DNA from 2 places in the Blautia sp. KLE_1732_HM_1032 genome. Region 2 is predicted to be linked to the other one. Evidence: riboswitches for the same ligand, from Rfam matches in the RefSeq annotation. Region 2 holds a riboswitch; the other holds the start of a gene.
The links. A riboswitch is a leader RNA that binds a small molecule or an ion and turns the genes downstream of it on or off. The one in region 2 is predicted to bind FMN.
Positions count from the first base shown of each region.

Region 1: another riboswitch for FMN. It lies ahead of NQ489_RS17865 (DUF6783 domain-containing protein); the one in region 2 lies ahead of NQ489_RS15810 (ECF transporter S component).

Region 1 covers NZ_CP102266.1:2,301,782-2,309,481, reverse strand. Annotated here, with positions in the region: gene rpsB (30S ribosomal protein S2) at 38-781, shown strand; gene tsf (translation elongation factor Ts) at 818-1,756, shown strand; gene NQ489_RS11075 (hypothetical protein) at 2,062-2,328, shown strand; FMN riboswitch at 2,518-2,632, shown strand; partial or broken gene NQ489_RS17870 (DUF6783 domain-containing protein) at 2,750-2,986, opposite strand; partial or broken gene NQ489_RS17865 (DUF6783 domain-containing protein) at 2,936-3,061, shown strand; gene ribD (bifunctional diaminohydroxyphosphoribosylaminopyrimidine deaminase/5-amino-6-(5-phosphoribosylamino)uracil reductase RibD) at 3,064-4,191, shown strand; gene ribE (riboflavin synthase) at 4,173-4,826, shown strand; gene NQ489_RS11060 (bifunctional 3,4-dihydroxy-2-butanone-4-phosphate synthase/GTP cyclohydrolase II) at 4,845-6,062, shown strand; gene ribH (6,7-dimethyl-8-ribityllumazine synthase) at 6,092-6,565, shown strand; gene NQ489_RS11050 (HAD family hydrolase) at 6,581-7,231, shown strand; gene NQ489_RS11045 (tetratricopeptide repeat-containing glycosyltransferase family 2 protein) at 7,336-7,700, shown strand, end outside.
Region 2 covers NZ_CP102266.1:3,332,027-3,339,726, reverse strand. Annotated here, with positions in the region: gene NQ489_RS15815 (fibronectin type III domain-containing protein) at 1-1,814, shown strand, start outside; FMN riboswitch at 1,925-2,042, shown strand; gene NQ489_RS15810 (ECF transporter S component) at 2,173-2,808, shown strand; gene NQ489_RS15805 (MATE family efflux transporter) at 3,074-4,462, opposite strand; gene NQ489_RS15800 (NUDIX hydrolase) at 4,646-5,257, shown strand; gene NQ489_RS15795 (hypothetical protein) at 5,705-6,226, opposite strand; gene NQ489_RS15790 (SAM-dependent methyltransferase) at 6,576-7,700, shown strand, end outside.

The sequences.
Region 1 (7,700 bases), 1.0 Mb from region 2:
CCTGTGCGGAAGAATTTAACCAAAAAGGAGAAAAGACATGAGCGTTATTTCAATGAAGCAGCTTTTAGAGGCAGGTGTTCATTTCGGACATCAGACAAGAAGATGGAACCCTAAAATGGCTCCGTACATCTACACAGAGAGAAATGGTATCTATATCATCGATCTTCAGCAGTCTGTAGGAATGGTTGACGATGCTTACAATGCAGTAGCAGATATCGTTGCCAACGGTGGACACATCCTTTTCGTAGGAACTAAGAAACAGGCTCAGGATGCTATCCGTACAGAGGCAGAGCGTTGTGGAGAGTTCTTCGTAAATGAGAGATGGCTTGGTGGTATGCTTACAAACTTCAAGACAATCCAGAGCCGTATCGCAAGACTGAAAGAAATCGAGACAATGGAAGCTGACGGAACATTCGACGTACTTCCTAAGAAAGAAGTTATCGAGCTTCGCAAAGAGCTTGTTAAGCTTCAGAAGAACCTTGGCGGAATCAAAGAGATGAAGAGAATCCCGGATGCTATCTTTATCGTAGATCCTAAGAAAGAGAGAATCTGCGTACAGGAGGCTCATACACTTGGAATCCCGCTTATCGGTATCTGCGATACTAACTGTGATCCGGAAGAGCTTGACTATGTGATCCCGGGAAATGACGATGCTATCCGTGCAGTAAAACTCATCGTTTCCAAGATGGCTGACGCTGTTATCGAGGCTAAGCAGGGAACTGCTGAGGCAGATGGCGAGATCGAGGCTGAGTCTGAGGAGTTTGCAGCTACAGAGGAATAATTCGTATAAACAGAATATTTCAGGAGGAAACGAACAATGGCTATTACAGCAGCACAGGTAAAAGAGTTAAGAGAGATGACCGGCGCCGGAATGATGGATTGTAAGAAAGCTCTTACATCTACAGATGGTGATATGGATAAAGCAGTTGAGTTCCTGCGTGAGAAGGGTCTTGCTACAGCACAGAAGAAAGCAAGCCGTATCGCAGCAGAGGGTCTTTGCAAAACTCTGGTAACAGAGGATGGAAAGAAAGCAGTCGTTGTTGAGGTTAATGCTGAGACAGACTTCGTTGCAAAGAATGAGAAATTCCAGGGCTATGTTGCAGATGTTGCAGCACAGGCACTTAACACAACAGCAGCTGATATCGATGCTTTCCTTGCTGAGGCATGGGCACTTGATACAACTAAGACTGTAAAAGAGGCTCTTGCAGCTCAGATCGCAGTAATCGGCGAGAACATGAACATCCGTAGATTTGCTCAGGTTGAGGAGCAGAACGGATTCATCGCTTCCTACACTCATATGGGTGGAAAGATCGGCGTTCTTGTAGACGTTGAGACAGATGTTGTTAACGATGCTGTTAAAGAGATGGCTAAGAACGTAGCTATGCAGATCGCAGCTCTGAAACCGCAGTACACAAGCGACAAGGAAGTAAGCGCTGACTATATCGAGCATGAGAAAGAGATCCTTATGGCTCAGATCCAGAACGATCCGAAGGAGTCCCAGAAACCGGCTAAGGTTATTGAGGGAATGATCACAGGACGTATCAAGAAAGAGCTTAAAGAGATCTGCCTTCTTGACCAGACATACGTAAAAGCAGAGGACGGAAAACAGTCCGTTGCTAAATACGTAGAGCAGGTAGCAAAAGAGAACGGCGCTAAGATCCAGATCAAAGGCTTCGTTCGCTACGAGACAGGCGATGGTCTTGAGAAAAAAGAAGAGAACTTCGCTGAGGAAGTTGCAAAGCAGATGGGTAAATAATCCATTAACTTAAGTTTTCATTATATTATTTTAATAAGTCTGAATTTAAGTATTTAAAAACCTTGAAAGCCGATGGTGTAGATTGATAACAGTCAAAGCCATCGGTTTTCTTTATCCAAATATCTTGGACACTCTGTCAAATATATTCTCTGGTTCTTCCTGCCACATCAAAATAAGTATGCTCATGAATTGACAGAGATAATCGATACTTTTAAAACGCCTAAATGTCACGGCCTGCGCCTGTTTCCGCTTATAATTCCTCACTATTTGTGCCGCCAGCCAAAGGCGGCGGAATGGAGATTTTTATGAAATATACCCAGGATAATGGAAAAATTAAATTATGTGAAACTGATAATATGGATCATCTCGTGCGGTTAACACAAGCGTTGAATGAAAATAATATTCTTTACGAAACGAGATTGAAAAAAGGAACATTTATCAATAATCTTTTTTTCTTGATTTTTTATCATACTTTTGCATCGGGAATTGATCATAAGAATGAAACAACATGTATTTATGTACTAGAAAAAGATTTTGCTGCTGCCCAAAAAGCAATAGTAAACTGCAGATAAAAAAATTCATCTTCCAAGGCACAGGCTCTGTGTGCTGGCCATCGGTCTTTGCCTGCGTGCCTGTTTGTCAACCAAAGCCTGAGAATAGTAATACGACGATTGCCTGCCAGTAACTAATATTCCGCATGGAATGAGTAAAATAAAAATTTCGCTTTACAAATAACAGATAAAGTATTAAAATAAACAAAAAGATATCTTCAGGGCAGGGTGAGATTCCCTACCGGCGGTAAAGCCCGCGAGCCGAGAGGCATGATCCGGTGAGATTCCGGGGCCGACAGTACAGTCTGGATGGAAGAAGATGATAGTACAGTTGATTTTTTGAATGAATGTAGTATCAGAGCTCTGAGATGGTGATCCATTTCAGAGCTTTTTATATAGGGAATCAGACATTCATTTATCGATCATATGTAACAGATCAATTCTACCCTGCAGATATTTCTGCAGGTTTTTTTTGTATCTGGTACATCGTTTTCGAAATAAATATACCACTCACTTGTCTGTGAATCCGATTGCACAGATCTAAAAGCCTCGGCGTACCAGAGCGTGTTTGAAAAATCATTCCTGCAATCTGCACGCCCCACTTTGCGGTATATTTTGCCCGAATTCAGTTGCCGTAGCCCGCTACGGCGCCCTCATCCGGACAAAATCTCCCACAAATTGTGACGCACATCTTGCAGAAAGCCTTTTTCAAACACGCTCTAGACAAAGAACAGGAATAAGAAAGAAGGAATAGAAATGACGGATCAGGAATATATGCTTCGGGCGATTCAGCTGGCCAAAAAAGGAGAAGGCTGGACGAATCCCAATCCGATGGTAGGGGCAGTGATCGTAAAAGACGGAAGGATCATCGGGGAAGGCTATCATAAAAAGTATGGAGAACTTCACGCAGAACGTAATGCTATTGCTTCTCTTACAGAACCAGCAGAAGGTGCGGTGATTTATGTTACACTGGAGCCTTGCTGTCATCATGGAAAAACACCTCCATGTACGGAAGCGATCATTGAACAGAAGATCAGAAAAGTGGTGATCGGTTCCCGAGATCCGAATCCGAAAGTGGCAGGAAAAGGTGTACAGATGTTAAGGGAAGCCGGTGTAACAGTAGTTGAAGATTTTATGAGAGAAGAATGTGATCAGCTGAATCCGGTGTTTTTCCATTATATTACTACGAAAACCCCATACGTGGTGATGAAATATGCCATGACACTGGATGGGAAGATCGCAACGAAGACAGGAGCATCAAAATGGATCACCGGAGAAGCGGCAAGAAAAGAAGTACAGCATATGCGGCATCAGTACATGGGGATCATGGCAGGTATTGGAACTGTGCTTGCAGATGATCCGATGTTGAACGTCCGGGTAGAAGGCTGGAAAAGTCCTGTCAGGATTGTGTGCGACAGTAAGCTCAGGATTCCGCCGGACAGTCAGATTGTAAAAAGTGCGGAAAAGTACCGGACGATCGTGGCTTATGCAGATCAGAAAAATACAGAAGAAAAAATAAAAATATTACATACTATGGGAGTTGAGACCATTTACTGTCCGGATGAAAAGAATCAGATAGACCTTAAAAAGTTGATGACAGATCTTGGAAACAGGGGTATTGACAGCATCCTCCTGGAGGGAGGCGGTACGTTAAATGACAGTGCCCTGCGAGCCGGAATTGTAAAGGAAGTACAGGCTTTTGTGGCACCAAAGCTGTTTGGTGGTGTGGCCGGGAAGACACCGGTAGAAGGTATCGGAGTTGAATTCCCGTCTGAAGCAGTAGAACTGAAATATATAGATATCTGCCAGATCGGTGAGGACATCCGGATAAGATGTCAGGTGTGTGAGAAAAAACAGGAGGAATCATGTTTACAGGAATCGTAGAAGAGAAAGGAAAAGTCCGTTATATACAGCTGACAGGAGAATCAGGGATCCTGGCAGTGAAAGCCCGGAAAGTCCTGGAAGGGACAAGGATCGGTGACAGTATTGCTGTGAATGGTGTGTGTCTGACAGTTACGTCGATCCAGCCGGACGGATTTACTGCTGATGTGATGGCAGAGACGATCAGAAGAAGCAGTCTTGGCAGTTGTAAAGCCGGAAGCCAGGTAAACCTGGAACGTGCAATGGCTGCAGATGGCAGGTTCGGGGGACACATAGTAAGCGGCCATATTGATGGGACTGGAGTGATACGTTCCATGCTCCGGGAAGAAAATGCCATCTGGGTATCAATTGAGACATCGCCACAGATCTTGCATCTGATCGTGGAAAAAGGATCCGTTTGTATTGATGGGATCAGCCTGACAGTTGCAAGGGTTGATGAAACTGGTTTTCAGGTGTCGGTCATTCCACATACAGGAGAAGAAACCACCCTTTTGGAAAAGGTGCCGGGGGATCTGGTTAATCTGGAAAATGATGTGATTGGAAAATATGTAGAAAAATTGCTTGGCATCAGAAAAAACGAAGAAGAGAAAAAAGAATCCGGAATTACGATGGAGTTTCTTGAAGAATTCGGGTTTTAGAACAGGAGGATATACAGTATGTCACAAAATTATCAGTACAACACAATTGAAGAGGCACTTAGGGATCTTAAGGAAGGAAAAATAATTCTGGTCACAGATGATCCGGACAGAGAAAATGAGGGAGATCTGATATGTGCGGCAGAGTTTGCGACCCGGGAAAATATTAATTTCATGGCGACTTATGCAAAGGGTCTTATCTGTACACCGATGAGTGCAGAAATTGCGGCGAGATTGAATTTTCCGCCGATGGTTGCTGAGAACACGGACAATCACAGCACAGCATTTACCGTGGCAGTGGATCACGCAGATACAACCACCGGTATCTCTGCGGCAGAACGCTCCTATACCATTATGAAGTGTGTGGATGATCAGTCAAAACCGGAGGATTTCAGAAGACCGGGACATGTATTTCCGCTTATTTCCAGAAAAGGCGGGGTTCTGGTACGAAATGGCCATACGGAGGCAACAACAGATCTTATGAGACTTGCCGGACTGAAAGAATGCGGCGTGTGCTGTGAAGTTATGAAAGAAGATGGCACTATGATGCGTACATCACAGCTATGGGAAATGGCAAAAGAGCATAACCTTACATTTATTACGATTCGTGATCTGCAGGATTATATAAGAATACATGAAAAGCATGTAAAGGAGGAAGCAGCTGCAAACCTCCCAACGCAGTACGGTGATTTTAAAATGTATGGCTATATCAATGACATTACAGGAGAGCATCATCTGGCACTGGTAAAAGGTGATCTAGGAGATGGTGAGGATGTGCTTTGCCGTGTACATTCGGAGTGCCTGACAGGAGATGCATTCGGATCGCTCAGATGTGACTGCGGCCTGCAGCTGCAGACAGCGATGCGCCAGGTAGAGGCGGAAGGCAGAGGGATCATTCTGTATATGAGACAGGAAGGCAGAGGAATCGGACTGATCAATAAGATCAAAGCCTATGCGCTTCAGGAACAGGGATATGATACCGTGGAGGCTAATGTGAAGTTAGGGTTTGCACCGGATCTCAGAGAGTACTGGGTTGGGGCACAGATACTGTCAGACCTTGGTGTGAAATCATTAAGATTACTGACCAATAACCCGGATAAAGTCTATGGGCTTGGCGAATTCGGGCTGAAGATCAATGAGAGAGTACCATTGGAGATTCCGGTACAAAAATATGACCGGAAGTATATGAAAACGAAGCAGGAAAAGATGGGTCATATTTTTAAGGAAATAAATTTATAAAAAACAGCAAATAGCAGGAGGAAGAAAAAATGAGACAGATCAATTTAGTAGAAGGAAAAGTAGTAGCACCGGAGGGAATGAAGGTTGGTATCGTGGCAGCGAGATTCAATGAGATCATTGTGAATAAATTATTGGGAGGGGCAGTCGACGGACTGGTAAGACATGGAGTAGAAGAAGAGAATATTACTGCAGCATGGGTGCCGGGAGCATTTGAGATCCCGCTTACAGCACAGAAAATGGCACAGTCAGGAAAATATGATGCAGTTATCTGCGTGGGAGCTGTCATTCGTGGAGATACTTCACATTATGATCTGGTGTGCAATGAATCTGCCAAGGGGATCGCACAGGTTGAACTTGCAACAGGGATCCCGGTCTTATTCGGAGTGATCACGACTGAGAATATCGAGCAGGCTATTGCGCGAGCAGGAAGCAAAGCAGGTAATAAAGGCTATGATTGTGCGTTATCTGCGATCGAGATGGTCAATCTGATGAAGCAGCTCTAATAGATAGGGAAATAAATGATGACAAAAACAATCATATTCGATTATGATGGAACGATCCATCATACCATTGGAATCTATGAACCGGCATTTCGTGAAACCTATCAGTGGCTGACAGAACAGAAGGCTGCAGAAGAACGGGAGATAGGCTCGGCGGAAATTGCCGGCTGGCTGGGATTTAACAGTAAGGAGATGTGGAATACATTTTTGCCGGAGCTGGATCAGAGCTATAAAGAGCAGGCGAGCAGGATGGTAGGAGAACTGATGGTCAGACAGATCAGGAAGCATAAGGCAGTGTGGTATCCGGGAGCAGAGGAGATGCTTACAGCCTTGAAGAACCGGGGATATCATCTTGTGATCTTAAGTAACTGTAAAGCTTCCTATCGTGAGGCGCACTGGAAGGAATTTGGGATGGAACGATGGTTCGATCATTTTTATGACTGCGAATCGTATGGATTCCGTCCAAAGACAGAAATTGTGCAGGAAATCATCCGGGAATATACAGGCCCTTATCTGGTGGTCGGAGACAGGAGGCAGGATCTGGAATGTGCCAGAGCCTGCAAAAGCCCATTTATAGGATGCCTGTATGGATATGGTGAGAGCGGGGAGCTGAACGGAGCAGATCGTCTTGCAGAACATATAGAGGATATACCACAGTTGGTGATATGAGGATGAGCTCAGCTTTATCCGAAAGCAGAAGCTGTACACTGACAGAAGGCATAGGACTGACGGGAACGGCATAAATATTATAAAAATCCGAAGGATCCTGAAATATGATTTCCCTCAGTCTATGTATGATCGTAAAAAATGAAGAAGCAGTTCTTGAGAGAATTTTAAAGCCGGTTTCTCAGGTGATGGATGCGATCCTGATCGCAGATACCGGTTCTTCAGACAGAACAAAAGAGATCGCGGAGCAGTATACGTCGCAGGTGTTTGATTTTCCCTGGTGTGATGATTTTTCTGCTCCGCGTAATTTTCTTCTGGAAAAAGTCCGCACCGATTACTGGATGTGGCTGGATGCGGATGATGTCCTGGATGAAGAAAATCTGGAAAAACTGAAGAGTCTTAAAGAAACTCTGGATCCCGGAACAGATGTTGTAATGATGGAATATGCGGCAGGGTTTGACCAGAGCGGGAG
Region 2 (7,700 bases):
AAAAGAATGCTTTTTACAACTGTGAGAAATTGAAATCTGTTACGATTCCCCCAAATGTGTCATCTATAGGGCTGGCTGCTTTTGTGGAGGGCTTGTCTGAGTCCAGTCTGACAGAAATTAAAGTAGATCCGGAAAATCCGTATTTTTCTGAAAAAGACGGAGTGGTATTCAGCAAGGATGGCACAAAACTGATCGTGTTTCCGTCCGGACGTTCCGGAGATTACCAGATCCCGGATGGAACTGTAAGCGTGGGAGACTATGCTTTTTATTACTGTGTAAATGTTTCTTCCATAACAGTTCCGGGAAGTGTCAGAAGCCTTGGAGAAGGTGCATTCGGAAACTGTTCGTCGCTTACGAAAGCTGTCCTAAACGAAGGCTTGGAAGAAATCGGTGAATATGCATTCCAGAGCAGTTCAGGGATCCGCGATATTATAATTCCCGCATCTGTAAAATCAGTTGGGAAAAATGGACTTCGTCTGTCTTCCGAGTGCAGGATAAGAGTACTGAGCACAGATACTATCTGGGCGGATGATGCGTTCAGGGATTCAGCACTGATCGCGGGAAAAAAGGATTCTACACTTCAGAAATACGCAGAGGACCGTGGCTACATGTTTGTGGAGCTGTCAGCAGACAACCGGATACCGCTTCAGAATGAATGGTTTGAACAGATCACTCCAGAATATGAATATAATGGAAAAAGCCATGAACCTGAAATAGAATCCAGTGAATCCGCACCGGAACTTGAGCAGGGCTCCGATTATGAAGTAACTTATGAAAATAACATCAATGCAGGAACTGCGACTGTAAAGATCACGGGAAAAGATATTTTCTGCGGTACAGTAGAGCGGAGTTTCAAGATTACGCCAGATGAAAATGGAATGTATGTGTGCTATTTTGCGGAAAATAATGAAACATACCTGGAAACCACCTTTAAAGGAAAAAAAGTGGAACCGGAAGTGGTAATTGACGGACTGGTACAGGGAAAAGATTATACGGTAACCTATGTTAATAATGAAAAGCCTGGTGAAGCTCGTGCAGAGCTCACGGGAATCGGCAATTATAAAGGATCGGAAACATTATATTTTACTATTTACGGAAAACTACCGGCTGCGGATCCAATAGCTGATCAGACATATACAGGAAAAGAACTCACACCTGCCATCGTAATCCCCGGATTGAAAGCCGGCGAAGATTATTATATGTACTACGAGGATAATCAGTATCCGGGTGTTGCAACGGTAACCATTTATGGTACCGGTTATTATAAAGGTACCGCAACCATTCATTTCAAGATCATAAAAAAGACAGAAAAGTTTGTCAGCAATGTTAAGCTAAACAGAACCTCTTACACTTATACGGGAAAAACCATCCGGCCATCAGTAACCGTAACTGTAAATGGAAAGAAGATCGGTTCGAGTGCTTATAAGCTGTATTACAAAAATAATAAAAATTCCGGAATTGGAACTGTGCAGGTCAGAGGGACCGGAAAATACAGTCGTATCAACAAAACGCTTACCTTTAAGATCCTGCCTCCAAAAACTCTGCTGACAGGACTGAAAAAAGCAAACAGATCCTTTACTGCAAGCTGGAAAAAAAATATACAGGCAACCGGCTATCAGATCCAGTATGCAGCAGACAGCAGATTTATAAAAGAAAGAAAAACGGTCACAGTTGGAAAACAGTCTGCGATCAGATATAAGATATCAGGACTGAAAAACAAAAAGACCTATTATGTCCGCATCCGGTCATATAAAAGAGTCGGAAAAAAGGTTCTTTACAGTAGCTGGAGTACGGTAAAGAAAATCCGGGTTTGATCATAAAGGAGTGGATCTTAGATTTATATAAATGGAGCAGAATGCTTCTGTGACAGAATTAAGGCTTGTAATTATAAAAAGAGCGCGTTATAATGAACTCATAAAAAAGAAAATTTCTTCGGGGCAGGGTGTGATTCCCTACCGGCGGTATAGTCCGCGACCCGCTTTGGCGGCTGATCTGGTGAAATTCCGGAACCGACAGTAAAGTCTGGATGAGAGAAGAACGCGCAGTATTTAAAGAACGTGCTCAGTGCCCCGGGAAGAAGCTCCCGGGGCTTTTTATGTGAAGAAATTTTTTTCGCATAAAGATTTCTTGTGGAAATTTTCTTTGAATATTTCTGAAGAAGGAGAGAGAGTTATGAGTGAACAGATATTACAGAGAGGAAATGCTGTGGAAAGAAGCAGAACAAGAACCATCGCGCAGGTAGCCATGCTTGGTGCTGTGGCAGGAGTATTGATGAATCTTGAGTTTCCGATCCCGTTTCTTGCACCGTCTTTTTATCAGCTTGATTTTTCCGAGGTACCGGTTATGGTAGGAACCTTCGCTATGGGACCTGTAGCAGGTATCCTGATCGAGCTTGTGAAGATTCTCGTACATCTTGTGACTAAGGGAACCATGACTGCCGGTGTTGGTGATGTTGCCAACTTCCTGTTTGGATGTGCCTATGTGGTACCGGCCGGCCTGATCTATCGTTTCCGTCACAAAAAGAGCAGAGTACATGCAGTTGCAGGTATGGCAGCAGGAACAGTTCTGACGGCGATCCTTGCATGCTTTGTCAATGCCTTTGTACTGCTTCCGGCTTACGGTAAGGCTTTTGGAATGCCAATCGAGACCTTTATCCAGATGGGAAGCGCAGTACACAGCTCCGTAAACGGACTGCTTACCTTTGCATTGCTGATCATTGCTCCGTTTAATATCTTTAAATATGCACTGACATCTCTGATCGTATTTGTAATTTATAAGAAGATCCGTGTTGTACTGAAGGGTGACTGATCATAAGCAGCTGCCGGAGGATGATGGAAAGATCAGAAAATGGTGGTTTCAGATAAATATCTGAGAATGTGAGAAATGCCATGTAATATATTGCCGATGGGCAGTAAATTACATGGCATTTTTTATGTTATAGGAAATTACTCCGTAATGTTCCTATAACATAAAAAAGCCCTCCGGGCAGGATCGCACTGCGACGGAGAGGAATAATGTCGCTGAAGCGACCCGTCGCAGGCGGAGAATCCTGCAAGCAGGATTCTTTCTTGTGTCAGGCGTTTTGTTCTGCAGTTTTCATGACTCCAAGCTCACGTCTGGCAAAAACAACGGCCAGCACAAATGCAGAGGTATCTGCAATTGGTCCTGCGTACATGACGCCATCGATTCCGAAGAAGACCGGGAAGATGACGATCAGCGGCAGCAGGAAGAGCACCTGCCTTGTGAGGGACATGATCACACCAAGCCTGGCTTTTCCAATGGAGGTAAAAAAGCCGGCGGACATAGGCTGGATCCCGTTGGCAAAGGTCATCAGCATGAAGATGCGGAGATATTTTTCTGCAAAATGAAAGTACAGGTCGCTGCCGTTTCCGAAGATGCCTACGATCTGATGCGGGAAGAACTGGAAGCAGATAAAAAATATGGTTGCGATCACAGTACATAAGGTTACGGAATAGCGGTATGTCTGGCGTACACGGCTGTATTTTTCGGCGCCGTAGTTAAATCCCCAGATGGGCTGGGAGCCCTGGGAGATTCCGATGCAGATGGCCATAAATACCTGATTGACTTTGGAAATGATCCCTGCACAGGCAATCGGAATATCACTTCCGTAAGCGGAGAGTGCTCCGTAATGGCGAAGTGTATTGTTCATGACGATCTGCACTGCAGCAATGGCAACCTGATTGATACAGGATGCCATTCCCAGAGAAAAAATGGCAGACAGATTGCGTGCCTTAGGAATCAGCATGGAGTGGTCCAGGTACATTTTCCGGAGTCTGGAAAAATAAAAGATGATCAGAAGTCCGGATACGATCTGGCCGATCACGGTTGCCCAGGCTGCACCTTTGATGCCCCAGCCGAATCCAAAGATGAAAAGCGGGTCTAGGATGGTGTTGATGGCGGCACCGGCCAGGATGCAGGTCATGGAATAGGTAGGACTCCTGTCTGCTCGGATCAGGTGGTTGCCGCCTGTGCTTAAAACATAAAAGGGAAGTCCAATGGCGGTGATCCCCATGTAATCAATGGCATAGGGCATGACGTCCGGTGTTCCGCCGAAAAAATGAAGCAGTGGCTTCAGGAACAGAAGGACGATGACAGAGAGTATCGTACCGGAGATTATCAGCGCGGAGAGTCCGGTTCCTGCAATAGAGCTGGCTTTTTTTTCGTTTCCTGCGCCCATTTCCAGGTTGTAATTGGAGGCACTGCCGATTCCCAGGAGCAGTGCAGCAGCAGTAGAGATAATGGTTACGGGAAATGCGATATTTGTGGCGGCGTTTCCAAGCATTCCTACGCCCTGTCCGATAAAGATCTGGTCAACGATATTGTACAGAGCGCTGACCAGCATGCTGATGATGGCGGGAATGGCGAATTTGGCGATCAGGCTGCCTACAGGGGCGGTTCCCAGAGGGTTTTCGGCCTGGGTAGCATTGGTCTGGTTTTTCAATGTTTTTTCCTTCTTTCTTGTCTGCAGTAGCTGTTTGGTAATGTGATAAGTAAATTTTTAATTTTATAGCAGGATATTTATTATAGCACTATTGTGAGGTGAGTGTAAGTATAAAAAATTGACCTTTGGTTTTGGATGGGATAAAATGTTTTTAGAAAAAATTTTCGGGAAGGAGTTTTTAAGATGGGTAAGATCAACAGTGTGAAAAAACTTACAGATAATAAGTTCGTGAATCTTTATGGGGTGGATGCGACCAGTATACATGATACGCCGGTTTCTTATTTTGTGGCCTCCAGGGCGAAGAGTGTGGAGGATATGAAGCTTTCTACAGGGGAGAATCATCCGGATGGGGTGATCATTTACAGTGTTTATGGAGAGAAGCGGGATAAGGTTGTGCTGATCCGTCAGTATCGGTATACGATCGGCGGGTATATTTATGAGTTTCCGGCGGGGCTTGTGGAGCCTGGGGAGGATTTCCATGAGGGTGCTGTGCGGGAGATGTTTGAGGAGACCGGGTTGAAGCTGGAGCCGATCAAGGTTGCGGAGGCTTTTGAGAAGCCTTATTTTACGACGATTGGGATGACGGATGAATCCTGTGCTACGGTTTATGGGTATGCCAGTGGTGAGGTTAGTAAGGCTGCTCAGGAGGATAGTGAGGAGATCGAGGTTGTGATCGCGGACCGGGATGAGGTCAGGAGGATCCTGAAGGAGGAGAGGGTTGCGATCATGTGTGCTTATATGCTGATGCATTTTCTTGAGGATGAGGAGGTGTTTGGATTTCTTGGGGAGATTTAAACGGAGGTAGTTATATGGCGGAAGGGGACGCCAGTGAGGGGCTTCTTTCCAGGCTGGGGCTTCGTCGGGAGCTGGCTTCTAAGGTGCCGGAATTCTGCTAAAAGCGCTTCAAAAATCTCGAACTCGCGTCTGAAGCCGCTCAAACAGCGAGATTTTTTGAAGCAACGCAGATTTCCGCCACCTAAGAATCAGCTCCCCTCCTGCAGAGTCAGTCTGGAAAGAAGCCCCTCACTGGCTGTGCATTGGCCGTGAGACGTGTTAAATCTCGTGGGGAGTGTTGCTAGTGGGGTGGTATGACGGGAGTTGGATGAGCCGTCAGCGCTACGCTGGACGGCTGGGAGGAAAGGCTGAGATTCCCTGTGGCTTGAAGAGGGGAATGGGTCATCGGCGCTGCGCTGGATGGATGAGAAAAACGGGGAATCTGCGGTTGCGGATTCCCCGTTTTGGTCAGAGCTCTGTGAGTTTTCCTAGGTCTTTGTTGTATTTGCAGTATTTGCCGTTTTCGGAGATAAATGGCTGGTAGGTGTCGGTACGGTTGTCTTTGACGTAGACGATTCCGGTGGCGATCATTTCTACCAGGGAGAAGCGTTTGCTTAAGCTGGAGATCCAGCGGTAGGTTTTTTCGTTGCCGGAGTCTGCCATGAGGAGGTTGTAGCCGCCTGGGCAGGCTTCCAGGGTGAAGTAGATTTTCTGGGACCGGATGGAGGTGTTGAAGACCTGGCCGGTGATGTAGGTGGAGAAGTTGGTTTCTACAAATTGGCGGAAGGTGTAGAGATCGTAGATCACGCCGGTGGTCTCATCTTTGATCTTGTCGCCGCGTTCGATGCGGGCTTTCAGGAGCTTGAGGACTTCGATGGTCCAGTTGATGAAGGAGATGCTGCTGTAGGTCATGCTTTCCTGAAGTTGATCGACCAGCTGTTTTGACAGGATGTTGGATTTTGATGCTTCATTAAAAAGTTCTTCGTTCATAAGGTTCCCTCCAGTGTTGGATTTTTATATGGTTTTCGCTCTTTTTTTTGTATCTTTTATTATAAGTCTGAATTGTATATAAAGCAATAAAAAATGCGTAAAATACAAAGATGATTACCGGGAAATGATATATAATTAACGATTATGTTTTGAAAATGTCAGTGCTTTTGAGGGCTGGGTTAAATGTGGACTTTAAATATCAAGTTAATTTGGATAACTATAAATAATTATAAGGAAGAGTTTTAACAAATATTCTCATTTTATTGATAAAATTTTGTTGTATATCTCCCTTGACATAAAGCCTTCCTCCGGGTGTATCATAGTGCTGTGTTAAAGGAGGTAGACTATTATGTTTGAGACATTACAGGAGAAGACGGAAGAGAAAGCAATGGTACAGTTCCTTGAACGCTTTACAGATTATCCATTTCTGGTAAAGTTCAAGAATTCCGAGTATCACATCGGAGAGGGTGAACCTACATTTACGGTGAATTTTAAGAAAGCGATTCCTCTGGCGGATCTGATAAAGAGCACATCCCTTGCACTGGGTGAGGCGTATATGCGTGGGGATCTGGATATCGAGGGAAATCTTTATGAAGCGCTGGATCATTTTCTGGGTCAGATGGGAAAATTTTCTACCAATGAATCTGCTCTGAAAAAGATCATGTTCAGTTCAACATCAAAGAAGAATCAGGAAAAGGAAGTAACCAGCCATTATGATATTGGAAATGATTTTTATAAACTTTGGCTGGATGAGACTATGAGTTATTCCTGTGGGTATTTTATCCATGAGGATGATACGTTGTATCAGGCACAGGTAAATAAAGTTGATTATATCCTTAAGAAATTACATCTGGAAGAGGGTATGAGTCTTCTGGATATCGGCTGTGGCTGGGGCTTTCTGCTGATCGAGGCAGCTAAGAAATATAAGGTTCATGGTACCGGTATTACTTTAAGTCATGAACAGTATGCAGAATTTCAGAGACGGATCAAGGACCAGGGTCTGGAAGATTATCTTACGGTAGAGCTGATGGATTACCGTGATCTGCCGAAGAAGGAGTATCAGTTTGACCGTGTTGTCAGTGTCGGTATGCTGGAGCATGTTGGACGTGATAATTATCAGCTGTTTCTTGATTGTGTGGAAAAGGTTCTGAAGCCGGGCGGACTGTTTCTGCTTCACTTTATCAGTGCTCTGAAGGAGCATCCGGGTGACCCGTGGGTCAAGAAATATATTTTCCCGGGCGGAACTGTTCCGAGCTTACGTGAGATCCTGAACCATATGGCAGAGGACAATTTCCATACCCTGGATATCGAAAATCTCCGTCTGCATTACAATAAGACATTGCTTCACTGGGAAAAGAATTTCCGGGACAATATTGAAAAAGAAAAGACTATGTTTGACGAAGAGTTCCTGCGTATGTGGGATCTGTACCTGTCAGCATGTGCGGCAACCTTCCACAACGGAATTATCGATCTT